One region of the Bradyrhizobium guangdongense genome, then DNA from elsewhere that is predicted to be linked to it. Evidence: predicted binding sites of a transcription regulator. Region 1 holds the regulator's gene; each other region holds the start of a gene.
What was found. The regulator LexA, encoded in region 1, represses DNA repair genes until DNA is damaged. The targets are predictions, from matches to a motif close to TGTTCNNNNTGTGTTCNG.
Positions count from the first base shown of each region.

Region 2: a site for LexA is predicted at 5,010-5,027, ahead of X265_RS23040 (ATP-dependent helicase). Genes of this name have one in related genera too.
Region 3: a site for LexA is predicted at 4,056-4,073, ahead of X265_RS25780 (ImuA family protein). Genes of this name have one in related genera too.

Region 1 covers NZ_CP030051.1:4,297,735-4,307,866, reverse strand. Annotated here, with positions in the region: gene X265_RS20620 (nuclear transport factor 2 family protein) at 1-338, shown strand, start outside; gene X265_RS20615 (DUF2171 domain-containing protein) at 429-662, shown strand; gene X265_RS20610 (ComEC/Rec2 family competence protein) at 760-3,039, shown strand; gene X265_RS20605 (hypothetical protein) at 3,050-3,484, opposite strand; gene X265_RS20600 (hypothetical protein) at 3,694-3,888, opposite strand; gene lexA (transcriptional repressor LexA) at 4,058-4,759, opposite strand; gene X265_RS20590 (molybdopterin molybdotransferase MoeA) at 4,936-6,147, opposite strand; gene X265_RS20585 (hypothetical protein) at 6,250-6,597, opposite strand; gene X265_RS20580 (hypothetical protein) at 6,724-6,921, opposite strand; gene X265_RS20575 (HAD family hydrolase) at 7,086-7,712, opposite strand; gene X265_RS20570 (alpha-hydroxy acid oxidase) at 7,717-8,844, opposite strand; gene X265_RS20565 (S41 family peptidase) at 9,152-10,132, shown strand, end outside.
Region 2 covers NZ_CP030051.1:4,776,708-4,786,839, reverse strand. Annotated here, with positions in the region: gene X265_RS23050 (LLM class flavin-dependent oxidoreductase) at 716-1,747, opposite strand; gene X265_RS23045 (NADPH:quinone oxidoreductase family protein) at 1,844-2,824, opposite strand; gene X265_RS23040 (ATP-dependent helicase) at 2,881-4,938, opposite strand; gene X265_RS23035 (TMEM175 family protein) at 5,063-5,677, shown strand; gene X265_RS23030 (YciI family protein) at 5,687-6,073, opposite strand; gene X265_RS23025 (hypothetical protein) at 6,277-6,462, shown strand; gene X265_RS23020 (substrate-binding periplasmic protein) at 6,473-7,186, opposite strand; gene X265_RS23015 (ATP-binding protein) at 7,517-9,910, shown strand.
Region 3 covers NZ_CP030051.1:5,373,120-5,383,251, forward strand. Annotated here, with positions in the region: gene X265_RS25770 (error-prone DNA polymerase) at 1-1,714, opposite strand, end outside; gene X265_RS25775 (Y-family DNA polymerase) at 1,711-3,306, opposite strand; gene X265_RS25780 (ImuA family protein) at 3,203-3,991, opposite strand; gene X265_RS25785 (putative DNA modification/repair radical SAM protein) at 4,154-5,389, shown strand; gene X265_RS25790 (UdgX family uracil-DNA binding protein) at 5,389-6,831, shown strand; gene X265_RS25795 (inorganic phosphate transporter) at 6,956-8,578, shown strand; gene X265_RS25800 (M20 aminoacylase family protein) at 8,653-9,825, opposite strand; gene X265_RS25805 (GMC family oxidoreductase) at 10,000-10,132, shown strand, end outside.

The sequences.
Region 1 (10,132 bases):
GCGCCGGCTTCGCGACGCTCGATGCGGCGGCACTGTCGTCGCTTTATGCGAAGAACGCATTCTTCTTCGGCTCCAATCCAAGACTCTATCGGGGAAGGGACGGCGTCGCAGACTATTTCAACGGCCTGCCGCGCTGGCGCAAGCCGAGCGCGGCGTTCTCCGAGGTGGAGGCGGCGCATGCCGGGCCGGACCTCATCAACATGGGCGCAACCATCACGTTCGGCTTCGCCAGCGAGCGTTCCGATCTCGTCGTCAAGATGAGCTGGGTCATCATGCGCGAGGATGGCGACTGGAAGATCGTCAATCACCACGCCTCGGCGAAGGAACCGCTGATCTGACGCGGGGGCGGCACACGGTATCGTCATTCCCGTGAGCGAACGAACCTGCCTCCGCTGCGTTGGGCGTGGATCCCAACAAGGACACCACCCATGCAAAACATCGCAGAGCATATGGACGTCATCGGCGCCGACGGCGTTCACGTCGGCACCGTCGATCGCGTCGAGGGCAACCGCATCAAGCTGACCAGGAAGGATAGCGGCGAGGGCAGCCACAAGGGGCATCACCATTTCATCGACAAGGGCCTCGTCGCCGGGATCGAGGGCAACAAGGTTCGGTTGTCGGCCAACGCCGAGGTGGCCGTGACGATGGAAGAGGAAAAGTAGAAACCCAGCGCCTTCGTTCCTGATCCGTACCGCTATTCGGCGGCCTGCACGTTCCGGTAGTCTCTGGGCCCATCTCATATCGCAGGGTTGCCGGGGAATGGCGGAGCAGGGCCGGTCCGTACGCTCTCAGGGTCTGGCCGGGACCTGGCCGGCAGGCCGGATCGCATCGGCCGGCGGCTTCGTGCCGGCGGGCTTTGGCGCCTGGCCCGCAATCTTCGGGACGCTGCGGGAATGGGCTAAGGCGGAAGCCGGCGCCGGGCGGCTGTTCCCGTGGGTGCCCATCGCTTTCGGCTGCGGTATCGCGCTCTACTTTGCCGCCGATCACGAACCGGTGCTGTGGGTCGCCGCGACCACGGCTCTGGCGCTGACGCTTGGTGCGATCCTGTTGCGGCGGAGCCGGCTGTTTGCACCCACGATTCTGATCGCAGCCGTCGCGGCCGGCTTTGCCATGGCGACCTGGAAGACAGCACGCATCGCCCACACCGTGCTCGCAAAGCCGCTCTATTCGGTGTCGCTGTCGGGCTTCGTCGAGACCCGCGACATCCGCGAACGCACCGACCGCTTCGTGCTGCGCGTCACCGCGATAAAGGCCCAGCGCAGCGACGTGACGCTCGATCGCGTCCGCCTCTCCGTGCGCAAGGGGACGGCGCCCGATGTCGGCAGCTTCGTGCAGTTGAAGGCGCGGCTGATGCCGCCGCTCGCGCCGCTGCGGCCCGGCAGCTACGACTTTTCGCGCGACATGTTCTTCCAGGGCATCGGCGCGTCCGGCTTTGCGATGGGCGCAATCACGGTGTCCGCTCCTCCCGATGCCGGCGGCTGGGGCTTGCGTTATTCCGCTTTCATGCAGGGCCTGCGCGATTCGATCGACGCACGCATCCGCGCCACGCTCGATGGCGACAACAGGGCGATCGCGACCGCGCTCCTGACCGGTCGCCGCGATGCGATCACCACGCCCGTCAACGACGCGATGTTCATCTCCGGGCTGGGCCACGTCCTCTCGATTTCCGGTTACCACATGGCCGTCGTCGCCGGTGTCGTGTTCTTCACCGTTCGTGCGCTGCTGGCGCTGATCCCGGGCCTTGCGGCCGGTTTTCCCATCAAGAAATGGTCGGCCGCAGCCGCGCTGGCCGCATCCGCATTCTATCTGCTGCTCTCGGGCGCGGAGGTCGCAACCCAGAGATCGTTCTTCATGACCGCGGTGGTGCTGATCGCGGTGATGGTGGATCGCCGCGCCATCACGTTCCGCACGCTGGCCGTGGCTGCGCTGATCGTGCTCGCGGCCGCACCGGAAGCGCTGGTGCATCCGAGCTTCCAGATGTCGTTCGCCGCGACGCTCGGGCTCGTGGCGCTGGTGCAGATCGGCATGCCGAACCTGTTCGCATCTCCCGATCATTCGACGACCGCGCGGATCGCGCTGTGGGGCGGCCGCGAGATCGCGATGCTGTTCATGGCCTCGATGATCGCGGGGCTCGCGACCACACCTTACGCCGCGTTCCACTTCCATCGCGTCACGCCCTACGGCGTGCTCGCCAATCTCGCTGCGATGCCAGTGGTCTCCGCGCTGGTGATGCCGGCCGGGCTCCTGGGATTGCTCGCCGCACCGTTCGGACTGGACGGTGTGTTCTGGTGGCTGATGGGGATTGGCATCGACTGGATGATTGTGGTCACGCGCTGGGTGGCGGCATTGCCAGGCGCGGTCGGCCATGTTGCCGCCTTCGGTACTGCGCCGCTGATTGCAGCGAGCCTCGGCCTCGTCCTGATGGGCCTGCTGCGCACGCCGCTGCGCTGGTCGGGTGCGCTCGTGCTCGTGGCGGCAACGATCTGGGCCCTGTCGGTTCGGCAGCCCGACATTCTCATTGCCGGTAACGGCCAGAACGTCGCGGTGCGGGGCAGGGACGGGGAGTTGCATCTGATCAGGACGAACAAGGACGCTTTCCTGCTCAAGGAGTGGCTCGCGGCCGACGCTGACCCGCGCGATGCCGGCAGTGCCGCGCTCGGTGACGGGGTGTCGTGCGACGAGTCCGGTTGCGTGGCGCCACTCGCCGATGGTCGCATGATCGCGCTGGCGCTGCGCAGCGATGCGCCGGCCGATGATTGCAGTCGGGCCGCGCTGGTGGTGACATCAAGGCCGGCGCCGCCGGATTGCGCCGCGATGGTGGTCGATCGGCCGCGTCTTGCGCGACAAGGCGCGCTGGCGCTGACGCAGCGCGGCGACGGGTTTGCGGTCCAGTCGGTAAGGGCGAGGGGCGCAAACCGCCCCTGGTCGCCGGCGGCAGCCGGCGAAGGAGATTTCGAACTGACCCTCATGCCACGGTCGGCGGCGCCACGCGCTCGGGACGCAACTCCGTCGGAGGCCGACTTCCAGGCCGAGGACTAAAACCGGTCTTTCAGCCGATCGGCAGACGCGGCGGTGTCGGACGACTGTCGGCGATGATCTGCGGCTTGTGCTCGCGCTCGCCGAGCGGCTGGGTCACGGGCAGTTGCAGCACGGTGGCGCGCTGGCCTTCGACGAGCTGGGTCACCAAGACATATTTGCCATCGGGGAATTCGATCGCATCGTGATGACGATCGGGAACGTGCGGATCGATCTTGCCGAACTTGCCGACGCGCGAGTTGACGGTGCGCGTCCAGATCCACCTGTTGTCGTAGCGGACGTTATCGGCGAAGGCGAGCTCCGTTCCCGGCAGCAGGCAGACCGCGACGGACATGTCGGCTTCGGAGGCGAAGCCGCGTGTCGAGGTGCCGCGGAACGTTGTCGTGACGATCGTCTCGCCGACTTCTGCGGGACGCGTCGCGACGGCATGCAGGCTATAGTCACACATCGGGTGCTCCTCTATCAGGATAGCAACCCGCGCCTCTGTCCTGGAGGCACAGGCCTCTATCAGAGTGTAAGTCTGCGAGGCTCTGCTTGGTTGTAGGCAAATCTGCGGCTTGGGTCCGCTGGCCATAATCACAATATCTTTCCCGAACGCCTAGGAACAAAGCCTGCTCCGGCGCATTCGGCAGACCTTCTGCATCAATATCCGGAGCATCAATGTCCGGCCGGTGCCGACCAGCCCGAATATGGCCAGGCCGACTGCTGGACGGAGTTGAGGGCATTGCGGGATTGCTGGCTTGTCGCTTGCTGCGCCTTGCGGACGTGATGCTGCGGTTGCGCGGCGAAGGCGTTCGGCGCTGACGCGGCGATCAGGGCCGTCGTGACGGTGCTCAGGATGATCTTGCGCATGGTGGTCTCCTCGGTCTCGAGGCCTTTGAAGCAATGAAGGCTTCGCTTCGTTGCAGCCTGCCGGGGATTTAGCGCTGGAGAGATGGCCGGATAATCTGTGCAAAACCAGAAAGACTATCCAGCCGGAGCGGACAATCGTCCGCTCCATCGTTTGCTCGCGCGAGAGCGCTTAGTACTTCCGGTACAGCCCGATCAGCTTGCCCTGGATCTTCACCCGGTTGGGCGGCAGGATGCGGACTTCATAGGCGGCATTCGCCGGCTCGAGCGCAATGGAGGCGCCGCGGCGGCGGAAACGTTTCAGGGTGGCTTCCTCGTCGTCGATCAGCGCGACCACGATATCGCCGGTGTCGCAACTCTCGTTGCGTTGGATCAGCGCCATGTCGCCGTCGAGAATGCCGGCATCGACCATCGAATCGCCGCGCACTTCGAGTGCGTAGTGCTCGCCTGCGCCGAGCATGTCCGGCGGGACGCTGATGGTGTGGCTGCGGGTCTGCAGCGCCTCGATCGGCGTACCAGCCGCGATGCGGCCCATCACCGGCACTGCGACGGGGCGTTCGCCCTCGTCGGCGGGCGGGCTCGATGTCGTGCGCACCTTGCCGAGATTGCCCTCGATCACGCTCGGGGTGAAGCCGCGGCGGTTACCGGCGGCGGCCTGGAGCTCGGGCAGCTTGATCACTTCGATCGCGCGGGCGCGGTTCGGCAGGCGGCGGATGAAGCCACGCTCCTCGAGCGCGGTGATCAGGCGGTGGATGCCCGACTTCGAACGCAGATCGAGCGCGTCCTTCATCTCGTCGAAGGAGGGCGGCACGCCGCTTTCCTTCAGCCGCTCGCTGATGAACCGCAGGAGCTCGTATTGTTTGCGCGTTAACATCTCGACCAAAATCCCCCTGACGATGTCGTTCGATTCCGAGACGCTGAAGTCAGCGATAAGCCGTTACATGCTCGAAACAAATCATGAACGGACACTATATGTTCGATACATGTTCCGCAACTGCTTAATTTACCGTGAACGCGACAAAGTTCGCGGAACGGTTGCGAACGCTGTGTTCAAACAGGCAGTCGCAGCACCTCGCAAGGCGCTCCCGCTTCGGCCTTGGGGGCGAACGGCGGGCGCACGAGAAGTGCCTGTGCCGCAGCGAGATTCGCAAGCAGCGAGGAGTCCTGGTGATTGACGGGAACGGCGATGAGCGTGCCATCGTCACGCACTTCGAGACGCGCGCGGAGGTAATCCTCGCGCTGGTCGTTGGCGCGGACATCGCGCCCGAGCACCGCGCGCTCGCGGCAGTGATGAACCACCGAATGGCCTGAGAGCGCGCGAATCAGCGGCACCATGAACAGGAAACCGCACACGTAGGATGACACGGGATTGCCGGGCAGGCCGATCACGCGCATGGCCCCGAGACGCCCGTGCATCATCGGCTTTCCCGGCCGCATCGCGATCTTCCAGAACGCCATCGAGGTGCCTTCGTCCCGAAGCGCCTGCTGCACCAGATCGTGGTCGCCGACCGAGGCGCCGCCGGTCGTGATCAGGATGTCGGCGCCGGACTGGCGCGCGCGGCGGATGCCCGCGGTGGTGGCTTCGAGCGTGTCGGCGGCGACGCCAAAGTCGATGGTGTCGGCGCCCTCGCTACGGGCGAGCGCGTGCAGGGCATAGCCGTTGGAATAGACGATCTGGCCATGACCGGGGGTGGTGCCCGGCATCACCAGCTCGTCGCCGGTGGCGAGGATCGCGACCTTCGGACGACGACGAACGGGAAGCTGCGGGTGGTTCATGCCCGCTGCGAGCGCGAGCCCGCGATCGGTCAATCGGGTCCCCTGACGGAGCAGCACGTCGCCTTCGTGAAAGTCGATGCCTGCGGGGCGGATGTGCCGGCCGCTAATCGCGGCCTCTTTGATCGTGACGCGCTTGCCGTCTGTGACCGTGTCCTCCTGGATCACGACGGCGTCCGCGCCATCGGGAACGACTCCGCCGGTGAAGATTCGTACCGCTTCACCAGCGCCGACAGCTCCTGCGAAGGGCCGTCCGGCCGCGACCTCTCCAATGACGGTGAGCTGCGCGTCCACCCTTGCCGCGTCTGCCGCGCGGACGGCATAGCCATCCATCGCTGACATCGCTTGCGGCGGTTGCGTGCGCCGCGCCGCGACATCGCGCGCAAGCACGCGATGGAAGGCCTCATCGAGGGCAATCATTTCTTCCGGCAGCGGCTCCACGCCGGCAAGCACCGCGGCGAGCGCGTCGGAAACCGGCATGAGGGCCACGGGTGAAAGCTCCTGCTTGGGCGAGGCAATGATCACGTTGCGGCAAGCGTTCTAGCCGAGAGCGCGCCGCGAGGCAAAATGGTAAGCGGGCGCTGACGTGAGCTACTTCTGCATCAACAGCCGCACCAGCTCGGCCTGCCGGCTGACGCCGGTCTTGTCAAAAATCTTCGACAGATGACTGCGCGCCCGGCGTCCTGCCGACGCTGAGCGGCAACAAAGGATTGCGCGGCGCCCAGCCAAGCAGATCGTGCACGCGGGCGGGATCGATGCGCGGCGACAGCAGGCTCGAAAGACCGTTGCCGGGGCGTAGATGCCAAACAGCACGCGACCGCCTACGGCGTCATCGATGCGCTCCATCACGCTCGACCAGCGCCCCTGTTCGACCGCAGCGTCGTAGATCGCCCCCACGAGGTCCAATACGGCGTCCTTCGAAAGCACGCCGGCGCGCATTCCAACCTCCACGAGTTGCAATGCAGCATAGGAGCGCAGTTTCAGAGCGGGAACAAGCAGAGAAAAGCGGCAATCAGGCGTTGTTGCCGCGGAGCCGCAAGACTTTGGCGGTCAGGCCCGTGCGGATCACGACGTCGTCGGATCCACGTTCGACGTCACGTCCGGTGCTTGGAGCCCTTGATCCCTGTCGGGCATCGGATCGGCCTGGGCCTTCAGATCGGCAGCCTTGCTGATCAGCTTGGCGGAAAGCTCAGAATCCGAGGTGGTTCTGGCGAATTTCATCAGCAGGGAGGCCTGCCTGGTGAGATAGGTTTTGCCCAACACGTCGATACGTCCGTCCGATGTAGAATTCCCAACGGACTCATGAGTCCCGGAAGCAGGCATTCGTTCCCGGAACTCTGTATAAAAATGCACAAAGTGAGTTGGTTCCACATCTTTGGGCGAAATAGTTCCTGCAGCCGCCGCCCTGAAAGATCGGAGCCGCCAGATCAGATCCCCAGCGCCTTCAGCGCATGCCCGACGTCGAGGGGCGACGTCACGTGCACGGCCTGCAATCCGCGGGCCCGCGCGCCTTCGATGTTCTCGGCAAGGTCATCGAAGAACACGATCCGGTTTGCCGGTATGCCCATTGCGGCGACGACATGGTCGAAGGCTTCGGCGTCCGGCTTGCGCAGGCCGATGCTGGAGGACAGATACATCTCGCGGAAATGGCCAAGCAAGTCGGCATATTCCTTCGAGAAATGGTCCACATGGGGCCGATTGGTGTTCGAGAACGCATAAAGCGGCATCCGTTTCGCCGCGCGCGGCAGCAGCTCCGCGATCTCGGGCATCTCGCCGGCGAAGATCGCATTCCATCCCTCGAGGAATTGCGCATCCGAAATGCCGATGCCGAGCGAGGCGCGCAACGAGGCGAAATAGTCCTCGTCGCTGAGCTTGCCGACCTCGTGCAGCCGGTAGGCCTCGCTGTCGCGCACATAGCGCGCGACGATGGCTTCGGGCTTGCACCCCGCGTGTTGCGCCCAGCAGGCGATCGCCTTGGAGAAATCGATGTCGAGCACCACGCGCCCGAGGTCGAACAGAAGCGCATCCGCGCCGCCGGGAGAAAGCGAAGTCATTGCGTCAGTACCGGTAAGGCTCGTGGTCGAACAGCGGGAACGCGCTGAACACGCTCGGCGCGTTGGTTGCCGTGGCCGGGTGCAGGCAGGATTTGTTGACCTCGGCGAACGAGGTGGCGCCCAGCAGACCGAGGCAGCGCAGCACCTCGTCCTCCAGTAGTTCCAGCATGCGCGCCACACCAGTTTCGCCGGCGGCGGCCAGCGCCCAGCATTGCAGCCGGCCGATGCCGACGAGGGCGGCGCCGGCGGCGATCGCCTTGACGATATCGGTGCCGCGGCAGATGCCGCCGTCGATCATGATCCGGGCGCGGCCCTTCACGGCGTCGACGATCTCGGGCAGCACATGCATGGCGCCGCGGCCATGGTCGAGCTGGCGTCCGCCGTGGTTGGAGACGTAGATCCACTCGACGCCGTGATCGACCGCGATCTGCGCGTCCTCGGCGGTGGCGATACCCTTGAGGATCAGCGGAATCCTGAACTTGTCCTTGATCATCTTCACGGTCCGCCATTCCAGTCCCTTCTGGAAATCGCCGCCGGTGGCGCGCAGGCGGCTCTCGCGTACATAGCGCTTGGCAATGTCGCGCTCGCGTCGGCTGTAATGGGCGGTGTCGACGGTCAGGCAGAAGGCCGCATAATTGGCCTTCTCGGCGCGGCTGACGACGTCGGCAACGAACGCGTCATCGCCGCGGACATAGAGCTGATACATGCGCAGCGCATCGGGAGCGGCTTCGGCGGTCTTTTCCAGGCCGGGCTCGGAGACGGAGCTGAGCATGTGCGATGCCCCGAAGCTGCCGGCGGCGCGTGCAACGCTCGCCGCGCCGTGCGGGTCGAAGATCTCCAGCGCGCCGACGGGCGCGAGCACCACGGGCAGGCGCATCCTGCGGCCGAACTGCTCGACCGAGCCGTCGACCTTCCGCACGTCACGCAGCACGCGGGGGCGGAAGGCGATCTCGTCCAGTGCCATTCGGTTGCGGCGCATCGTGGTTTCGGTTTCGGCCGCGCCCACGATGTAGTCCCAGGCATTCTGGTTGAGATTGGCGCGGGCCTTTCGGATGAACTCGTGCAGGTTCTGGAACGGCTCGTTGCTGGCGCCGAGTTCGACGTTCCGTTCCGGCCGGAGCGCTTCGTTCATTGTTTCCTCCCGAGAATTTGAAGCCTTATGCCATCGCCTATCCGGTTCGGACCTCCAAAACCATCCTAAAATCGCATAGCTGCGAGGCGTGGCTCGGCGGCCGATTCCCGCTCTCCCGGGGCCGGTCTTCCGAACGTTGCCAAATGTTTAGGTTCAGGGCGAAGGGATTTTTACCGCGTACCCGCCGGCGTGGCAGGCCGGCCTTGAAGAAACCAGAATGATATTGTGAGAACCGGCTTGGATCGCCATTTGCATGGCGGCTGCCAAGCCTCAAAAAGAACCGCTAAGCGAAAAGGCCACCCATTCCATGCGGAAAACCCTGCTGTTCCCCCTGGGCGCGCTCACCGGAGCTTGCCTGACCCTCCTCGTATCCGGTCCGCAGGGCGGGCTGTGGGCGGCACGGGCGGCGGCGGGTACGGATGATGCCTATTCCCAGCTCAACCTGTTCGGGGAAGTGTTCGAGCGGGTGAAGGCGAGCTATGTCGAGAAGCCCGACAATGCCAAGCTGATCGAAGGCGCGATCACGGGCATGGTGACTTCGCTCGACCCGCATTCACGCTACATGAACGCCAAGGCCTGGACCGAGATGCAGGAGACCACCTCCGGCGAATTCGGCGGGCTCGGCATCGAGGTCACGATGGAGGAGGGCCTGGTCAAGGTCGTCTCGCCGATCGACGACACGCCGGCGTCCAAGGCCGGCATCATGTCCGGCGATCTCATCAGCAAGATCGACGGCGACGCGGTGCAGGGCATGACGCTCGAGCAGGCCGTCAACAAGATGAAGGGACCGGTCGATACCCAGACCAAGCTCACCATCTTGCGCAAGGGCGCCGACGCCCCGCTCGATGTCGCGATCAAGCGCGAGATCATCCATGTGCGCCCGGTGCGCTTCCACGTCGAGAACGGCGACATCGGCTACATCCGCATCACCTCCTTCAACGAGCAGACCACCGATGGCCTGAAGAAGGCGATCGCCTCGATCTCCAAGGATGTCCCGCAGGACAAGCTCGTCGGCTACGTCGTGGACCTGCGCAACAATCCGGGCGGCCTGCTCGACCAGGCCGTGTCGGTGTCGAGCGCGTTCTTGCAGCGCGGCGAGGTCGTTTCGACCCGCGGCCGCAATCCCGAGGAGACCCAGCGCTTCACCGCCCATGGCGGCGATCTCATCAAGGGCAAGCCGCTGGTGGTCCTGATCAACGGCGGCTCGGCCTCGGCCTCCGAGATCGTGTCCGGCGCGCTGCATGACCACAAGCGTGCGACCCTGATCGGCACGCGCTCGTTCGGCAAG
Region 2 (10,132 bases), 480 kb from region 1:
GAAGGCACAATCTTCCTGATTCGGAAGCGCAAACTGGGGTGTTCTGAGCACGATGCTGCGCTTTCCGTGAGGCCGATTGGAACGTAGGTGGCTTCCGCCGCTGGGTAGTCTTTGGGCGACTGATTGGCATTGCGCTTACCGGGGGAGTCGCGGGGGCCGTGGTTAGCATTCCATGGCAATACTCGGACGGAAGCCGGCCAGCATCCGCACAAGATGTAGAACCAGAAAGATCTACAAGACCGCCTCAGGTGGGACCTCCCGTTTCAACTTTGAAGTTTTCCCCGCTTTCTGATGAGAAAGCCCGAACGAGAGCATGGCGCCTTTCATCGATCCATGACCATCATCGGATGACGAACGGAGGTAGTCGATGCGACGCGCGGGTCAGTCGCTAGGGCCCTTCATCACTTAGATAAGGGCTTCTCAGTATTGGGGGCAGCCTCCAGCGGCTCGCTCACAATGGAGGCGCGCGAATTGGCCGATAAGGTCCATGAACTGGGTGACGGTTCTGACTGTAAATAGTAGTGCCTGTCTCTCGAACCATGCGGGGGTTTTTGACTATAAATCAGCCGCCTCATGGCTTCAGGTTCGAGCCTTGCCTTCCCACCACGCTTCGCCCTTCGGGCTACGCGTGGCGCAGCCACGTGATGTCTGAAGAGCGGCGCGTGGTGTCCGGCGAAACCAAGGGCGAAGACCGACCAAGGTGCGCGCGAGTATCTCACCCCAACATCTCCCGCACCATCGGCACCACCTTCCGCCCGTAGAGCTCGATACTCTTCATCAGCTTCTCGTGCGGCAACGGTCCGGCCGAATACTTCAACTGAAACCGCGCAATCCCGAGCGCCTTCGCGGTCTTGGCGATCTTGCGTGCGACCGTCTCCGGCGAGCCGACATAGAGCGAGCCGTGCTCGGCCTCGCTGACGAATTCATCGCGGCCCATCGGAGGCCAGCCGCGCTCGCGACCGATGCGGTCGCGCATCGCCTTGTAATCCGGCCACAGCTCCTCGCGCGCCTGCTCGTCGGTTTCGGCGACATAGCCGGGCGAGTGCGCGCCGATCTGCTGGGCGGGGCGGCCAAACTCCTTGAAGGCGCGGTGATAGAGATCGACGTAAGGGGCAAACCGCGTCGGGTCGCCGCCTATGATCGCGAGCATCAGGGGCAGATCGTAATGCGCGGCGCGCACCACCGATTGCGGGCTGCCGCCGACGCCGATCCAGGTCTTGAGCGGGCCGTGCTCGACCGGCGGATAGACCAGCTGATCCTTCAGCGCCGGACGCAGCTTGCCCTGCCACGTCACGGGCTTCTGCGACAGCAACGCGGCGAACAGGTCGAGCTTCTCCTCGAACAGCTCCTCGTATTTGCGCAGGTCGAAGCCGAACAGCGGAAAGGATTCCGTAAACGAGCCGCGGCCGAGGATCACCTCGGCACGGCCGCCTGAGAGCGCGTCCAGGGTCGCAAACCGCTGGAACACGCGGATGGGATCGTCCGAGCTCAGCACCGTCACGGCCGAGCCGAGATGGATGCGCCTGGTGCGCGACGCGATGGCCGCCAGCACCGTCTCGGGCGAGGAGATCGCAAAATCAGAACGGTGATGTTCGCCGAGCCCGATGAAGTCGAGGCCGATCTCGTCGGCCAGCACCGCCTCGTCGACGACATTGCGGATCACCTGCGCATGCGGAAGCATGCTGCCTGAGGCGTCCTTCGTGACGTCGCCAAAAGTATCCAGTCCGAATTCGAGCGGTGCGGTCATCAATCAGATCTCTGTGGGGAGGATCGACCAGATTTAATGGACCGCGTCCATGCGACAAGGCGGCATTCGGAAATGCTCGGTTTCCGTTTGTGAGGCCTACGGCGCGATCCGCACGACCATCTTGCCGAGCGCGGCACGCGTCTGCATCGTCCTGAACGCCTCGCGGAAATCCTCGAGCGCGAAGACGTGGCCGACCACGGGCTGCAGCCGGCCGTCGGCGAGCCAGCCCGTCAACTGCGCCATCAAGCGCTTCTGCAAATCGGGCTCGCGTGTGGGGATTTGAGCGAGATCGACGCCGAGCAGGGCGCCGCCTTTTAGCAACGGCAGATTGAACGGCAGCGCGGGAATCGCACCGCCGGCAAAGCCGACCACGAGATGGCGCCCGCGCCAGGCGATGGAGCGAAACGCCTGCAGCGAGATGTCGCCGCCGACGGGGTCGAAGATGACGTCGGCACCGTGTCCGTCCGTCAACTGCTTGAACGTGTCACGCCAGTCTGCTTGCGTATAATCGATCACTGCGTCCGCGCCGTGCCTGCGCGCGAATTCGCGCTTCTCCGGCGTCGATGCGGCTGCGATGACCCGAGCGCCGAGCAGCTTGCCGATCTGCACGGCCGCGGTGCCGGTGCCGCCGGCTGCTCCCAGCACGAGCAACTGCTCGCCCTCGCACAACATGGCGCGGGCGCTCAGCGCGTAGAGCGCCGTCAGATAATTGGCGCGAAACGAGGCGGCGACCTCGGCCGCGACGCCGTCCGGCAAGGGATAAACCGCCTCAGGCTGGACGACGATTTCCTGGGCGAGCGCACCCGACCGCGTCATGCCCATCACGCGCATCCCGGCTTCATAGCCGCCCGGGCTGCCTGGCGCTTCGGCCACGATGCCTGCGAATTCGGTGCCGGGAATGAAAGGCAGGGGATCCCTGGTCTGATACCGCCCCTCGATTTTCAAACCGTCGACAAAGCCGATCCCCGCCGCCTCCACCCGGATGCGCAACTGGCCGGGCTCCAAAAGCGGAGACGGAACGTCCTTCAGCTCGATCTGATCGATAGGCGCATATTGTTCGACGACGACGGCTTTCATCTCGGACCTCTGGTGTTGCAGGCATCGTGGCAGATCCCGAGACCGGTTTCTTGCGTCTACCGCCACATCCCCCGCATCCGTGCGCCGATGTCGATCTTCGGACCCTGTGACGGAGCGCGCGGCGCGCCGGCCGCGACCTTCGGCCAGGCGGCGCGCTCGAACAGATAGACGAGCTGCTCCGGGATGAAGCGCGTGCGCGAGGCATAGACGTGACGGTCGCCCTTGGCGGCCTGGCCGTGGACGAAGAAGCGCTGGGGAACGACGAGATGCAGATCGTCCTTGGCACGCGTCATCGCGACATAGAGCAGGCGGCGCTCCTCCTCGATTTCGGCGCTGGTGCCGGCACCGAGATCGGAGGGCATGCAGCCGTCGACGACGTTGAGCAGGAATACCGACTTCCACTCCTGTCCCTTGGCGGAGTGGATGGTCGAGAGGATCAGATAGTCCTCGTCGCGCAAGGGCGGGCCCGACTTGTCGCTGGTCGCGTCCGGCGGGTCGAGCGTGAGCTCGGTCAGGAATTTCTCGCGCGAGGCATAGCCGCTCGCGATCTGCTCGAGCTGCATCAGATCGGCGCGGCGCGTCTCGGAATCCTCGTGGATGCGGTCGAGATGCGGCTCGTACCAGAGCCGCACGCGCTCGAGATCCGCAGGCCATTCCGAGTAGCGCAGGTTCTCGACGGTGCGGACGAACTCCGTCCAATCGGTGCCGGTGCGCGGCGGCACGGGAAGTTGGCTCAGCGCATGGAGCGGGTTGGGACTTTCGGCCATCTGGTCGAGCACGCGCTGCGCGGTGGCGGGGCCGATGCCCGGCAACAGATGCAGGATGCGGAAGCCGGCGACGCGGTCGCGCGGGTTCTCGGCAAAGCGCAGCAGCGCCAGCACGTCCTTGACGTGCGCGGCGTCGAGGAATTTCAGCCCGCCGAACTTGACGAAGGGAATGTTGCGGCGTGTCAGCTCGATTTCGAGCGGGCCGGAGTGCGAGGAGGTCCGGAACAGCACCGCCTGGTGCTTGAGCAGCGCGCCTTGCTCCCGGTTCGCCAGCACGGCCTCGACGATGTAGCGCGCCTGGTCGGCCTCGTCGTGCACGGTGACGAGCTGCGGCTTCTGTCCGGAGGTGCGATCGGTCCACAGGTTCTTGGTGAAGCGCTCGCGCGCGAGGCCGATGACGCCGTTGGCCGCTGCCAGCACCGCCTGCGTCGAGCGGTAATTGCGGTCGAGCGTGATCATCTCCGCGCGCGGCGAAAAGCTTTGCGGAAAATCCAGGATGTTGCGGACGGTGGCCGCGCGAAACGAATAGATCGACTGCGCATCGTCGCCGACGACGGTGAGCCCGCGCCCGTCGGGCTTCAGCGCCAGGAGGATCGAGGATTGCAGGCGGTTGGTGTCCTGATATTCGTCGACCAGCACGTGGTCGAAGCGGCCGCCGATCTCTTCTGCAATGAGCGGGTCGCTCATCATCTGCGACCAGTAGAGCAGCAGATCGTCGTAATCGAGCACGTGCTGGGCCTGCTTGGCCTCGACGTAAGCGGCGAACAGCCCTTTCAGCTCGGCGGCCCAGCCGGTGCACCAGGGATAATGCGCCCCTAACACCTTCTCGATCTCCATCTCGGCGTTGACGCAGCGGGAATAGACCGACAGGCAGGTGCCCTTGGCCGGAAAGCGGCTCTCGGTCTTCGACAGGCCGCGTTCGTGCCGCACCAGGTTCATCAGGTCGGCGGAATCCTCGCGGTCGTGGATGGTAAAGGCGGGATCGACGCCGATCCGCTCGGCATGTTCGCGCAGCAGCCGGGCGCCGATGCCGTGGAACGTGCCGGCCCAGGTCAGCGCATCGCGCATGATCGCGGCATTGTTCTCGCCCAGTACCTTGCGCGCGATGCGCTCGACGCGTCCGGCCATCTCGGCGGCCGCACGGCGCGAAAAGGTCATCAGCAGGATGCGGCGGGGATCCGCGCCCGCGACGATCAGGTGCGCGACGCGATGCGCGAGCGTGTTGGTCTTGCCGGAGCCCGCGCCGGCAATGACGAGCAGGGGGGCGCCCACGGTCGTGCCTTCGGCCACGCCATGCTCCACGGCGCGGCGCTGCTCCGCATTGAGCGTGTCCAGATAGGTTGCCACGAATCGCCCCGGTGAAAGACCGAGAATCGGCGATCCGCTCGCGAATCGCAATGCGGCTGGACGAAACCGCTGAGAACACCTAGGGAAAAGGCGGCCCAAAGTTCCAGCCCTGGAGCACACCGGCATGACCGAGCCCAAGCCCGGGTCCAAGCCTGAGTCCAGGCCCGAACAGTTTGAAATGCGGCGGCTGGAGTCGCTCAGCAATACCATCTTTGGTGTTGCCATGACGCTTCTGGCCTACGACCTGCCCAAGGCTGCGGTGTTCGCCAGCGTGCCCGACTGGAGCGACCTTGCCAAAGTCTATTCCGGCAAGCTCGCGGGTTTTGCGCTCAGCTTCATCATCGCCGGTCTGTTCTGGATCAGCCATCACCGGCGGCTGGCGCGTCAACCCGTGGGGAGCCGCGGGGTCGTGATCCTCAATCTGCTGTTCCTGCTCTCGATCGTGCTGTTGCCGGTCACAAACGGCCTGTACATCAATTACACCGTGAGCAGCGCCGTTGCCGTGCTCTACGGTCTGCACCTCACTGCCATTGCCGGCCTCAATGCCTGGCTGTGGTGGACGATCCTGGGCGGCTGGGGGCGTGAGACCATTGCCTCCCTGTTTCCGCTGCTCGTGTTCATTCCGGGCACGATCGTCGCGAGCTTTGCGCCCCAGGTCGCGCCCTTCCTGTGGTTCATTGCCTTCGGCGGGCTGCTGATCCGGCGCTTCTATGGACCGTTGGGCGAACCGAATCCGTAGGCTTCATCCTCACTTGTCAGCTGCTGTCGCACCGAACCCATCGGCAGGCACGTAAAGCTTGACCGGGCGGATCTCGTAGACCGCACTCGGATTGACCGCACGCAGCTTCCGCGCCGCCGCGATCGCCTCTTCATCGGTGTCGTATTCGACGAGATGGAAGCCGAGAAGCTGTTCTTTGGTCTCCGCAAATGGGCCGTCCAGCACGATGCCGCCACCGGGGCCGCGTAAGGTGCGGGCCTTTCTCGTGCCATCCAGGCGGGCGGCCGGTCCGAGGTGTCCGCTGGCCCTCAGGGGCGCCTGAACCTCGATGACTTTGGCCACGACAGCGGCGTCCTCCTGCGGCGTCCACGCCAGAAGCTCGTCTTCCACGTGGTAGGCCAGGATCGCGTAGAGCATCTTCACCTCGCTTGTTTGGGGCGCGCAGCCCGAAGGACGTATGATCGCGGCCGATGCCGACAATCCCGAAACACCAAAATAATGCATCGTGCCTGCGCGACGAAACCATCATGAAACCCGATTGCCGCCTTCGCCGGTGAACGCGGTCCGAAGACGCGGCGACTGATGGCCACAAGAACGGTCGAATCTCATCGGAGGCGGCAATGTCGGGTCATACCATCAAGATCATTTGCGATGCACGGCGGGCGGGGAAGTCGGAGCCAGCCGATCTGCATGATCAGGCGGGCCATCACCGCTATTACGGCAACTCCGCCGAGAGCGGCGGGGAGCGCATCGTCGAAAGCCGCCGCGGCAAGCGCCCGTCGGTGCTCGCCATATTCGGTTTCTGAGTTGGCCTCATCACCGCGTGCTCAGGACCTGCTTGACGAGCGCCTCGCGTAGTGCCGCGAGCTCGCCGCTGGCTTCCATCTGCGCGATCACCTGTCCAACCTTCGGCACGAGGTCGCGGTGGCGCTCGTGCAAATAATGGTAGATGCTGATGCGCTCGAGCGGCGGGGAGAGCGGATAGATCCTGGTCTGAAGATTGAGCTTGCGGACCGCGGCCAGCCCGCTGAAGAGATCGGTGACCATCACGTCGAAACGATCGGCATCGAGCATCTTGATCAGGCTCTCGAGGCTCGTGGTTGCCGTGACGCGGTCCATGCCGCGCGTGCCGGCTTCCGACGAGCCGACACCGCGGACGATGCCGATGCTGTAGGTCCTGATCGAATTCCAGCCATCCACGTCGAAATGGAGCCTGGTGGTGAACACCGCGGGTTCGATGTAGTTGATCGCCGGCGTGACCTGCAGCAGCGTCGGATAGTCGCGAGACAGCGTTCCGATCCGCTGGATTTCGCCGTCGACCTCGCCGGCGCTCGACAGCGCCAGCGCCCGCTTGCCGGGCACGTCCTCGAATTCGAGCCTGATGTTCAGCTTGGCGTAGACGGCCCGCAGCATCTCGCCGCCGACATATTGATCCGGGATGTCGGCGATCCGCGCCAGGCGGATCACCGACTGCGCGGAAGACGAGCCTGCTATGCACAGCGACAGGCAGATGACGAGTATCCGCCACATGGCCCCTCTCTGGTCGGTGCTCGCTACCACTGGCTTCGGATGTTCGAGCGATCTACCGAAGATGGCAGCCGCGCGGAGTCACAAAGGCCACCGAGTCGCCCGCATGCGAGCGACTCCGGATTTTCACCGATGTCATTCTAGCACGCGAGATGGTAGTTTGCGCTGATATCCTGCTGCTGGGCGCAAGATATGACCCCGCCGACCTCAGAGCGCCCAAGGGCCGACAGGATTGCAGCGCGCATCGCGCGCTGAGGGAGTATCAAACCGCCGAATTGTGCGTGGTTGACCGGCTGGCCGGAGAGGGTGTCGCCATATTCGGGGATGGGATGCATGGGCAACGCAGGTGAGAAGAATCCCGATCGCGGCCGTGCTGTTGCGCCGGCGGCTGCGAAGCATCTGACCGGCATCGGAGCCACCTTCACGCCCACGATGCTCGCGGCGCTGCTGTCGCGGATCTTCAACTGGTCGCGCAGCGGCATCGGGCCGCGCCTGCTTGCCGCCGTACTGCTGTTCTCCTCGATCGTGACCCTGACGCTGACCGCACTCCAGCTCTATCTGGACTACGATCGCGAAGTCGGTCTGATCGAGACGCGGCTCGAGGAGGTCGGCCGCAGCACCACCGCGAGCCTCGGCGAGAGTCTGTGGAATCTCGACCAGAACCAGCTCAAGCTCCAGCTCGACGGCATCCTGCGGTTGCCCGATATCCGCGCCGCCGAGGTCCGCGAGATTGCCGATCGCCCCAATCCCATCCGTGTCGCCGTTGGTGAGCGAAGGAGCCGCTCGGTCGTGACGCGCGACTATCCGCTGACCTATACCGTGCAAGGGAGCGCGCGTACCATCGGCGTGCTCCATGTCGAGGCGACGCTGAGCGATGTCTACCAGCAATTGCTGCACCGCGCGCTGGTCATCCTGGCAACCCAGGCGGCAAAAACGTTCGTCGTCTCGCTGTTCATCATCTACATGTTCCATTTTCTGGTGACGCGGCATCTGGTCGCCATCGCCGAGTTCGTCAGCAAATACAGCCTGGCGAGGCCGCCGCCGCCGTTGCATCTGGAGCGACGGCCGCCCCACCACCCCGACGAACTGGACAAGGTGATCGAGGCTTTCAACGCCATGTGCACGAACCTCGAGCGGGCCTATGGCGAGTTGCGCGAGGCCAATGCCAATCTCGAGCGCGACCTGACCATCCGCCGGCGAGCCGAAGCGGACGCACGCGCGAGCGAGGAGCGTTTCCGCGATTATGCGGAGACCGCATCCGATTGGTTCTGGGAGACCGGGCCGGACCACTGCTTCACCTACCTCTCCGACCGGGTGATCGCCTTCGGCATGGATCCCAAGATACGGATCGGCACGCGGCGCATCGATACCGCGCTCGACCGCGAGACCGAGTCCGAGAAGTGGCGCGCGCACATGGCGACGCTCGACCGTCACGAGCCGTTCCGGAAGTTCGAGTATCGTGGGCGCGACACCACCGGGCGGATGCATCATTTTAGCGTCAACGGCAAGCCTGTCTTCGACGCCGACGGCCGCTTCCTGGGCTATCGCGGCTCGGCCACCGATCTCACCGCGCAGCACGAGACCGAGGAGCGGCTTCGCCAGTCCCAGAAGATGGACGCGATCGGCCAGCTCACCGGCGGCGTCGCGCACGACTTCAACAACGTGCTGACCGTCATCACCGGGACCATCGAGATCATCAAGGAGGAGCTTGCGGACAAGCCCCAGCTCGCAGCGATCGCCCAGCTGATCGACGATGCGGCCTCGCGCGGCGCCGAGATCACCTCGCAGCTCCTGACCTTCGCGCGGCGCCAGCCGCTGGAGCCGCGCGAGATCGACGTCAATGCCCTCGTGGTCGAGACGGCGAAGCTGTTGCGGCCGATCCTCGGCGAGCACGTCGAGATCGTGACCCGGCTTGCCGACGATGCGTGGCCGGCGATGGCCGACCCGTCGCAGCTTTCGTCGGCGATCGTCAATCTCGCCGTCAATGCCCGCGATGCGATGCCGGATGGCGGCAGGCTCACGCTCGAGACCGCAAACCGGGAGCTCGGCGGCAGCGGCGACGGCGATTCCGGCTCCTACGTCATGCTGGCCATCTCCGACACCGGCCGCGGCATTCCGGCCGACATTCGCGATCGCGTGTTCGAGCCGTTCTTCACCACCAAGGGGGTCGGCCGCGGCACCGGGCTCGGCCTCAGCATGGTCTACGGTTTCGCCAAGCAGACCGGCGGCACCGTCGCGATCGAGAGCGAGGAGGGGCGCGGCACGGTGGTGCGGTTGTTCCTGCCGCAATCGGCGGGCGGGGCGGCGGCGAGGTCCGGGCCGGTTCAGGCCCAGGCGCCGGCGCGCGGGCACGAGACCATCCTCGTGGTGGAGGACGATCCGCTGGTGCAGGGCTACGTCATCGCCCAGCTCGGCAGCCTCGGCTATCGCACGCTCACCGCCGGCGACGGCGCAGCCGCGCTTGCGCTGGTCGATCAGGGCGCGACTTTCGATCTCCTGTTCACCGACATCATCATGCCCGGCGGCATGAACGGGCGGGAATTGGCCGAGGCTATCAGGCTCCGCCGGCCGGACGTGCGGGTGCTCTACACGTCAGGTTATACCGACAACACCATTGTCCACGAGGGGCATCTCGATCCCGGCGTGGCGCTGCTTCGCAAGCCCTACAGGAAGGCGGACCTGTCGCAGAAGATCCGGGAGATGCTCGCGGGCGAGGGGCCCGCCTGAGCGGCGCGCGATACCGGAGCAAAGAAAAGGCGCGGCGGGAGAACCCCGTCGCGCCCGATTTCTTGCTCGCTGGTCCAGGGCTGGAACCGCCCCGATGCCAAGCCTCAATAGTGCTTAGCGGGCGATCCCAGCGAGGTGACAGCGCTTGAGATAAGACACTGGATCACCTCCTTTCGTTGGTTTCGGGACACTCAATATAGGGCCAGACCGCCTCGCCGTTAA
Region 3 (10,132 bases), 1.1 Mb from region 1:
CGTCCTGCGGGACGGTCGCCAAAACCCAACGCTTGCCCTTGTGCTGGTCGATCAGATCAAAACATTTCCTGATGCAGGTCAGCATGCCCAGCGCCAGCACGTCGACCTTCATCATGTTCAGCGCGTCGACGTCGTCCTTGTCCCATTCGATGAAAGTGCGGTCGTCCATTGCGGCATTGCCGATCGGCACATAGGTGTCGAGCCGGTCCTGGGTCAGGACATAGCCGCCGACATGCTGAGAGAGATGGCGCGGGAATTCGATCAGCTCGGTCGCCAGCTCGACCGCGAGGTTGATCATGGGATTTTTGGGATCGAGCCCGGCCTGCCGGACCTGCATGTCGTTGAGGCCCTTGCCCCAGCTGCCCCAGACGGTGTCGGCGAGCGCGGCGGTGACGTCCTCGGTCAGCCCCAGCGCCTTGCCGACGTCGCGGATGGCGCTGCGCGGACGATAATGGATGACAGTGGCGATGATCGCGGCGCGGTGGCGGCCATAGCGGCGATAGACATATTGCATCACCTCCTCGCGCCGAGAATGCTCGAAATCGACGTCGATGTCGGGCGGCTCCAGCCGCTCTTTGGAGATGAAACGCTCGAACAAGAGATCGACCTTGGTCGGGTCGACCGAGGTGATGCCGAGCACGTAGCAGACGGCCGAATTCGCCGCCGATCCCCGCCCCTGGCACAGAATGTTCTGGCTGCGTGCGTAGTGCACGATGTCGTGCACGGTGAGGAAGTAATGCGCGTATTTCAGCTCTGATATCAGCGCGAGCTCCTTGTTCAGCGTCGCGCGCAGCTTGTCGTCGATCTTGCCGCCGAAATATTTGTCGACGCCCGCCCAGGTCAGATCCTCCAGATGCCCCTGCGCGGTCTTGCCGGGCGGCACCGGCTCATCAGGATATTGGTATTTGAGCTGGTCGAGCGTGAAGTCGATCCTGTCGGCAAAGCGCATGGTCTCCGCGATCGCCCCCGGAAAATCGCGGAACAGTCGCGCCATCTCTCGGGGGGTCTTCAGGAAGCGTTCCGCGTTGGCTTCCAGCTTGCGTCCGACCGCCTCGATCGTGGTCTTTTCCCGGATGCAGGTCAGCACGTCCTGAAGCGGACGGCGGCCGGGATCGTGGTAGAGCACCTCGTTGGTCGCGAGCAGAGGCACTTTTGCCCTGGCGGCGAGATCGTCCAGCCGCGCCAAGCGGCGGCGGTCGTCGCCGCGATAGATCAGGCTCGCCGCCAGCCACACGCCGTCGGCGCGGCTTGCTTTCAGCTTTGCGAGAAGGTCCAGCGCTTGCGCCTGATCGAACCGATGCGGCAGCATCAGGATCAGAAGTTGCCCTTCGGAAAACTCGAGCAGATCGGCAAAGCTGAGGCAGCACTCGCCCTTCTCGATCCGCGTGATGTCGTCGCCGCGCTTGCCCCGGGTGAGAAGCTGGCACAGCCGGCCATAGGCGGCACGGTCGCGCGGATAGACGAAAATGTCGGGCGTGCCGTCGATGAAGACGATGCGCGCGCCGATCAGGAGCTTCGGCTTGTGCAGAACCTTGTCATTGTCGAGCTCATTCCAGGCGCGCACCACGCCGGCGAGCGTGTTGTGATCGGCGATGCCGATCACTGGAATGTTGAGCTTGCTGGCCTGATGCACATAAGCGCGCGGATCCGAGCCGCCGCGCAGGAAGGAAAAATTGGTGGTGATGCCGATCTCGGCATAAGCGGGCGTATTCATGCGAAGAGACCATGCACATACCAGTTGGGGGACGCGGGCTTGCCGTCGGCGTCGAACACCTCTCCCTCGTAAAGGCCGTCGCGAAAGATCCAGAAGCGCAGGCCCTCGGCATCCTCGATGCGGAAATAATCCCGCGTCAGCTGCTTGCCGTCCTGCCGCCACCATTCCATGGCGATGCGCTCGGGTCCTTCCACCCGCACCACCGCATGTTTCGCCCGTCGCCAGGTGAATTGGTGCGGCGGACCGTCAGGCACGGTCGCGAACGGCACGGTGACCGGCTCCGGCTGGTCGAACAGCCTTAAGGGGCGCAGCGGCGGCTCACCCTCGGCACGATCGGGCCACTTGGCCTGCATGGCAGTGGCGAGATGATGCTGGGCGGGCGCGGCCAGCACCGCCTGCTCGGGGATGTGCGTGTCTTGCGGCAAATGTACGACGACGCGTTTTCCGCCGATACGCGCAGCGATACGATCGATCAGCGCCGCAAGTTCGTCATTGTCGTGGACATGCGCGTCGAGATCGCGCTGCTCCTGCACCACGATCTCGGTGCGGCTTGCCGACAGCCGCACCATGTCGAAGCCGAAGCCGGGATCGATGGGATCGGCAAGCGCATCGAGACGTTCGCGGAACAGGCGGTCAATGACCGCGCTTCGCGTCACGGGACGTCCGGTTTCGACCGTGATCGCGCGCACCACGCCGTCGGTGCGGAAGAACGCGGCCTCCAGGCGGCGCGCGCCCTTGCCCTGCTTCTCCATGGAGGTAATCAACGTGTCGGCCAGCCGCGACAGCGTCATCGCGATCATGGTGTCCGTCGCGATCGGCTCGGCAAAACGTTTTTCCACGATGTAGTCAGGCAGCGGCTTTCGCGGATTGATCGGCGCATCGCCCTGTCCCAGCGCATGCGCAAGTAGCGTCGAGAACCGCGCACCGAACCGCGCTGTGATTTCGCTCGGAGCGCGCGAGGCGACATCGCCGATGGTCTTCAGGCCGGCGCGGCGCAGACCGGTGGTGATGGCCTCGTCCGCACCGAGCGCGGACACCGGAAACCTATCGATCGCCGCCGCCTCCCCGCCGTCGGCGACGATACTGCCCGTGGCTTGTCGCGTCAGCGTGCGCGCGCAGACCGAGGTGCCGGCAATGGCCGCGCTGACGGCAAAGCCCTGACGTCCCAGCGCATGAACCAGCATCTTTAGCAGCGCCGCTTCACCGCCGAACAGATGCGCGCAGCCGGTAATGTCGAGGAACAGACCGTGCGGCGGATCGAGCGCCACCAACGGCGTGAAGCGGTCGCACCAATCGGCGATGTCGCTGAGCGTCTTCGCATCGGCCACGACATCGGCGTCGAACACTTTCAGATCCGGGCACATCGCCCGCGCATTGGCCAGCGGCTGGCCGATATACAGGCCGAGCCGCTCGGCGGGCTCGTCCAGCGCGTGGATCACCAGCGCATTGTTGTTCTTGATAACAACGATGCTCGGCTCATTGGTATTCTTACCCAGCCCGGCGCTGTTGAAGAACCGCTGAATCCGGTCGATGGGCAGGCGCGGCAGCCACAGGCTGAGAATACGCCGACGGTTCACTGAACTGGCACTCATCACAATTCCATTCCATGATCCAGCGGCCGCACAGGCCATGACGATTGCGCAACAGCTCGGCATCGAAGCGCGGGGCGCCCCAGGCACTCCACGCAGATCCCGGCGGCGAATGCGCCGCGCGCAGCATCCATCGCGTCTCCGCGGTTGAGGGTAGCGGCTGCGCGGCCATGCGCAGCAACAGGCCGGTGACGCCGGAGCCTTGTGCAGCCAGCGTCAGCTTGCGGCTCGCCACGAGATCGAACTGTCTTGTCTCGCCCCAGAGCTCGAGCACGACGGCGCCAAGCGCATCGCAAGCGAGCGCATCGGCCGAGGTGCGCAGCGCGCTCTCGACATCGGCGGCGCGCACCATCACCACGCGGCGCGGATCGAGGCCGAGCTCGGCGAGCCCGCTCATCGACAACGCGCCGGTCTCGATTTCCGAGAAATCCTGCCGCACCCACAGCAGCGGCCGCTGTGCCGAGACGCGGCCCGCAAGCCCCATCACGAAGCCCGTCCCGGACGCGCCTTGCCGGCCCTCGCAAAACACCTCGTGGATCGCCGCACGTGCGAGCCCGCCCTTCAGCGCGCGGTCGGCCTCACTATGGCCGAGCGCGACGCGGTCGTGATGATGCACGACCTCCGCCGTCTCGATCCGTTCGATCTGGCTGCGCAAGGTCGCAAGCGCGCTCATGCGTGCGCCGCTCATGCTCGCCGCTCCTTCAGAGGTGATTGCCGTGGCCTTCAAAAGAAGAACCAACGGCTGGCTCATTTGTTCATGATATGTTCTAATATAAAGCTAACGGCGCGCAGAGAGTCAATCGAATTGGCGCGCAAATGGATTCATGAACTGAATCAAAGGGATTCCAGGATGGACGTACAACGCAAGCTGGCAATTCTCGCGGACGCCGCCAAGTACGATGCGTCCTGCGCATCCAGCGGCACCGAAAAGCGGGATTCCAGCGACGGCAAGGGCATGGGCTCGACCGCGCCCGGTATGGGCATCTGTCATTCCTACGCGCCGGACGGACGCTGCATCTCGCTGCTCAAGGTGCTGCTGACCAACGCGTGCAATTACGATTGCCTCTATTGCGTCAACCGCGCCTCCTCCAATGTGCCGCGCGCCCGCTTCACCATCGATGAAGTCGTCAAGCTGACGCTCGACTTCTACCGGCGCAATTACATCGAGGGGCTGTTTCTCTCCTCCGGCATCATCCGCAGCCCCGACTACACGATGGAGCAAGTGGTCAGCGTCGCGCGCAAGCTGCGCGAGGAGCATCACTTCCGCGGCTACATCCACCTCAAAACCATTCCCGAGGCCGACGACGCGCTGATCGCGGAAGCCGGCAAATATGCCGACCGCCTCTCCATCAACATCGAGATGCCACAGGAGACGAGCCTGCAGCAATTCGCACCCGAGAAGGACGTGCGCGCGATCCGCCGCACCATGGGCCGGCTGCGGCTGAAGCTGGACGAAGCCGAAGAAGATCGAAGCGTGAAAACAAAGGCGAAACCACAGCGCTTCGCGCCGGCCGGTCAAAGCACACAGATGATCGTCGGGGCCGACAGCGCGAACGACCACACCATTCTCCACACCAGCGCCAATCTCTACGGCTCGTACCGACTGCGGCGCGTCTACTACTCAGCCTTCAGCCCGATCCCCGATGCCAGCCGCGCACTGCCTCTGGTCCAGCCGCCCTTGCTGCGCGAGCACCGGCTCTACCAGGCCGACTGGCTGATGCGATTTTACGGCTTCGCCGTCGGCGAGATCGTCGACGACAGCGCCATGCTGCCGCTCGACATCGATCCAAAGCTTGCCTGGGCGCTGCGCCATCGCGACCGTTTTCCCCTCGACGTCAACCGCGCCAGCCGCGAGGAGCTGCTGCGCGTGCCGGGCTTCGGCACCAAGGCGGTCGAGCGCATCATCGCGACGCGGCGCACCACAACGATCCGCCTGTCCGATCTCGCACGGCTGCACGTGCCCAAGCACAAGGCGCTGCCGTTCATCGTCCTCAGCGACCACCGCCCCTCGCCGCATAGCCTCGACGAGGCGCGGCTGATCGAACGGTTCAAGCCGAAAGCAACACAATTGGGGTTTGGCTTCTGATGCAGTACATCACCCTCGACAGCGAAACCGATTTCGACGGCTGGCGCAAAACCGCGCGCGCCCTCGTGCTTCATCATGTTGCGCCTGACGATGTAACCTGGGCCGTGCGAGGCGGCGAAGCCGATCTGTTTGCACCGCCCGCGCCGTCGCCGATCCTCGAGGTGAACGACGGCACCTTCAGCGTATCAAGCAAATTTATCGACCTCGCCAAGGCTGCGATCCTGCATCGGGACGGCGAGCGCTTCGCGATCCTCTATCGCCTGCTGTTCCGCCTGAAAGACAATCACGATCTCATCGATGTCGCGACCGATCCTGATGTCGCGAAGATCACGGCGATGGCACGCGCGGTTCATCGCGACGAGCACAAGATGCATGCTTTCGTGCGGTTCCGCGAGATCGGTCGGGAACGCGAGCCGCATTACGTCGCCTGGTTCGAGCCCGAGCATCACATCGTCGAGCTCGCCGGGCCGTTCTTTGCAAAGCGCTTTGCCGACATGCCCTGGTCGATCCTGACGCCGGACCTCTGCGCGCATTGGGACGGCCACGCGCTCTCGTTCACGCCCGGCGTCAGCAAGAGCGAGGCACCGGGCGAAGACCGGCTGGAGGAAACTTGGCGGCGCTATTACGCCAGCATCTTCAATCCGGCACGGCTCAAGGTGAAGGCGATGCAGACGGAGATGCCGAAGAAATATTGGAGGAACCTGCCCGAGGCCTCGATCATTAAGCCCTTGATCGAAGATGCCGAACGCATGACCGGTGCTATGATCGCCAACGCCGCGACCGATCCGCACAAGCCTCAGAAGCGGCCGGAGGCTCCTATGAAACGCAAACCTGCCACCGACAGTCTCGAAACGCTTCGCGAGGAGGCCGCGCATTGTCGTGCCTGCCACCTCTACAAGGATGCGACCCAGACCGTGTTCGGCGAAGGCCCGAAGTCTGCCAATATCATGCTGGTCGGCGAGCAGCCCGGCGACAAGGAAGACCTCGCTGGCCATCCCTTCGTGGGCCCGGCCGGCCAAATGCTCGACCGGGCACTGGCGGAGGCCGGCGTCGACCGCAAGAAGGTCTATGTCACCAATGCGGTGAAGCATTTCAAATTCGTGCCGCGCGGAAAGATCCGCCTGCACCAGAAGCCGGCGACGCCGGAGATCAAAGCGTGCCGGCAATGGTATGAGCGGGAAGTATCGGCAATTCAGCCTGATCTCATCGTGGCGATGGGTGCGACCGCCGCGCAAAGCGTGTTCGGCAAGATCACGCCCATCGGCAAGACCCGCGGCCGGCTCATAGACCTCCCCGATGGACGCAAGGCTCTGGTGACCGTACATCCGTCCTATCTACTGCGGCTCCCCGATCCCGAGGCGAAGGTGGTGGAATATCAGCGCTTTGTCGCGGATTTGAAGATCGCCGCCTCCTTGCAACGGAGATCGTCGCGCGCCGCCTGACGTGAACCAACGCCAGGGCAACAAGCCCTGGATGACTCGCGTCGTTGCACTCGTCTGCCCGTCATTTCAACCGCCTGTCACATGCCACGCGCAAAATCGGGGCCTTGGGACAGGAGAATTTCCAATGAGTGACGTTGCATTGCCGGGCTCCATCGAGCCGGCCTTGAGTAGGGGGCCCGACCTCAATCGCGGATTCCATCCGCTCACCGGCGTGATCTACATGGGGGTGATCGCTGCCGCCCTGCTCTTTGTGGCCTACAGCATCTGGGTCGATGTCGATGCCACCGGCACGCAGGTCAAGGCCTTCGCTCCCTTCCTCCTGCTCTTCGTCGCGCTTCTGATCGCGCTCGGATTCGAGTTCGTGAACGGCTTCCACGACACCGCCAACGCGGTCGCGACCGTGATCTACACCCGCTCGCTGCCCGCCCACGTCGCCGTGGTCTGGTCCGGCATGTTCAACCTCTTCGGCGTGCTCTTGTCCTCGGGCGCGGTCGCGTTCGGCATTGTCTCGCTGCTGCCCGTCGAGCTGATCCTCCAGGTCGGCTCCAGCGCCGGCTTCGCCATGGTGTTCGCACTGTTGATCGCCGCCATCATCTGGAACGTCGGCACCTGGTATTTCGGCCTGCCGGCCTCGAGCTCGCACACCCTGATCGGCTCGATCATGGGCGTCGGCATCATGAACGCGGTGCTGCATGGCCGCAGCGGCACCTCCGGCGTCGACTGGATCCAGGCCACCAACATCGGAAAGGCGCTGCTGCTGTCGCCGCTGTTCGGCTTTGCGCTCGCCGCCGGCCTGCTGCTGGTCCTGCGCACCGTGCTGCTGCGCGCCACGCCCGCGCTGTTCGGCGAGCCGAAGGGCGACCAGCCGCCGCCGTGGTGGATCCGCGGCATCCTGATCCTCACCTGCACGCTGGTGAGCTTCTTCCACGGCTCCAACGACGGCCAGAAGGGCATGGGCCTGATCATGCTGATCCTGATCGGCACCGTGCCGACCGCCTACGCGCTCAACCGCGCCCTGCCGGAGAGCCAGATTGCTGCGTTCAGCCAGAACTCCGAGGCCGCCAGCAAGATCATCGAAGGCAAGGCCGCCGGCTACAGCGTGATCGGCAATCCGCGTCCTGCCGTGACCAACTATGTCGCGCAGCACGAGGTCAACGGCGGCACGTTCCCGTCACTGGCGGTGCTCGTGCGCGACATCTCCAAGCAGGTGACCACCTACGGCTCGCTCGCCAAAGTACCGGCCGAGCTCGTCGGCAACACCCGCAACGACATGTACCTCGCCTCGGAAGCGCTGCGCTTCCTGATGAAGGACAAGGAAGCCGAGCTCAGCGCCGCTGACGTCACCGTGCTCACCGCCTACAAAGGCTCGCTCGACAGCGCCACGAAATTCATCCCCGGCTGGGTGAAGATCGCGGTCGCCATCGCGCTCGGCCTTGGCACCATGGTGGGCTGGAAGCGCATTGTCGTCACTGTCGGCGAGAAGATCGGCAAGACCCACCTGACCTACGCGCAAGGCGCCTGCGCCGAGATCACCGCGGCCGCCACCATCGCCGCCGCGGACGTCTACGGCCTCCCGGTCTCGACCACCCACGTGCTGTCGTCAGGCATCGCCGGCACCATGGCGGCCAACGGCTCGGGCCTGCAATGGGCGACGATCCGCAACATCGCCATGGCCTGGGTTCTGACCCTGCCGGCCGCCATGATCATCTCGGGCGTGCTCTACTATCTGTTCTCGCACCTGTTCTGAGCGCAACACGGCACGTGAAACAAAGGGGCCCGTGCGAGGCACCGGCCCCTTTCATTCGTCCTTCGCTCAGCGGCTCATGACGCCGCGAGCTGTTCCTCGACCAGCTTGACCCAATAGGACGTGCCGAACACGATCGCCTCGTCGTTGAAATTATAGGCGGGGTGATGGAGACCGGCGCTGTCGCCATTGCCGCAGAAGATGAAGGCGCCGGGGCGCGCTTCCAGCATGTAGGCAAAATCCTCACCGCCCATCAGCGGCGGCATTTCGAGCACATTGGCCTCGCCCGCGACCTGCTTGGCGATACGCGTCGCCACATCGGTCTCCGCGGCGTGGTTGTTCACGACGGGGTAATTGCGCTTGTAGTGCAAGTCGATCTTGGCGCCGGTGATTTGCGCCACCCCCGCCACCACTTCGCGGACGCGCTTCTCGACCAGCTTGCGCACCTCCGGCGACAGCGTGCGGATGGTGCCCCTCAGCGTCGCCGTTTGCGGAACGACGTTGCGGGCGTTGCCGGCGTGGAATTCGCAAATCGAGATGACAGCCGATTCCAGGGGATCGACACTGCGCGCAACGATCGACTGCAGCGCCGTGATCACCTGGGCACCGACCAGCACGGAATCGATGCATTTGTGCGGACGGGCGGCGTGGCCGCCGAGGCCCTCGATCATAATGTCGACCTCGTCGGTCGCCGCCATGATCGGGCCCGGCCGGATTGCAAACGAGCCGATCGGAATGCCCGGACCATTGTGCATGCCGTAGACCTGCTCGATGCCGAAGCGCTCCATCATGCCGTCCTTCACCATGGCCGCGCCGCCGGCGCCGCCTTCCTCGGCCGGCTGGAAGATCACGACCGCGTCGCCGGCGAAGTTGCGGGTTTCGGCGAGGTAGCGTGCAGCACCGAGCAGCATCGCGGTGTGGCCGTCATGACCACAGGCGTGCATCTTGCCGGGAGTCTTCGAGGCGTAAGGCAGGTTGGTCTGCTCCTCGACGGGCAGCGCGTCCATGTCGGCGCGCAGGCCGATCACCTTGAGCCCCTCGCCGGCCGGCTTGCTGCCCTTGATCACTCCAACCACGCCAGTCTGGCCAATCCCGGTGACGACCTGGTCGCAGCCGAACTCGCGCAGGCGATCCGCGACGAATGCTGCGGTGCGGCGGACGTCATACAGCAATTCGGGATTCTGGTGGATGTCCCGCCGCCAGGCCTGGATATCGGGTTGAAGGTCGGCGACGCGGTTCACGATCGGCATGGAGCGGTCTCAAGTTTTGTTGAAAATACAGCGCTGTCTACCATGCAAGCGCCAGTCCACCTAACCCCCGCAGATCAAGGGTGGTCCTGTCCCTGCTCATGGCCGGGCTTGTCCCCGTGGTCGCCGTCTGCCTATTAGGACGGAACGTTTAGGGACCATCCGGGTGGAAGCAGAATGCCAAGACGGCTCGAAGGTGAGTTTGACTACATTGTCGTGGGCGCCGGCACGGCCGGCTGCATCCTTGCCAACAGGCTGTCGGCCGACCCCAGGAACCGGGTCCTCATTCTCGAGGCCGGCGGGGACGACA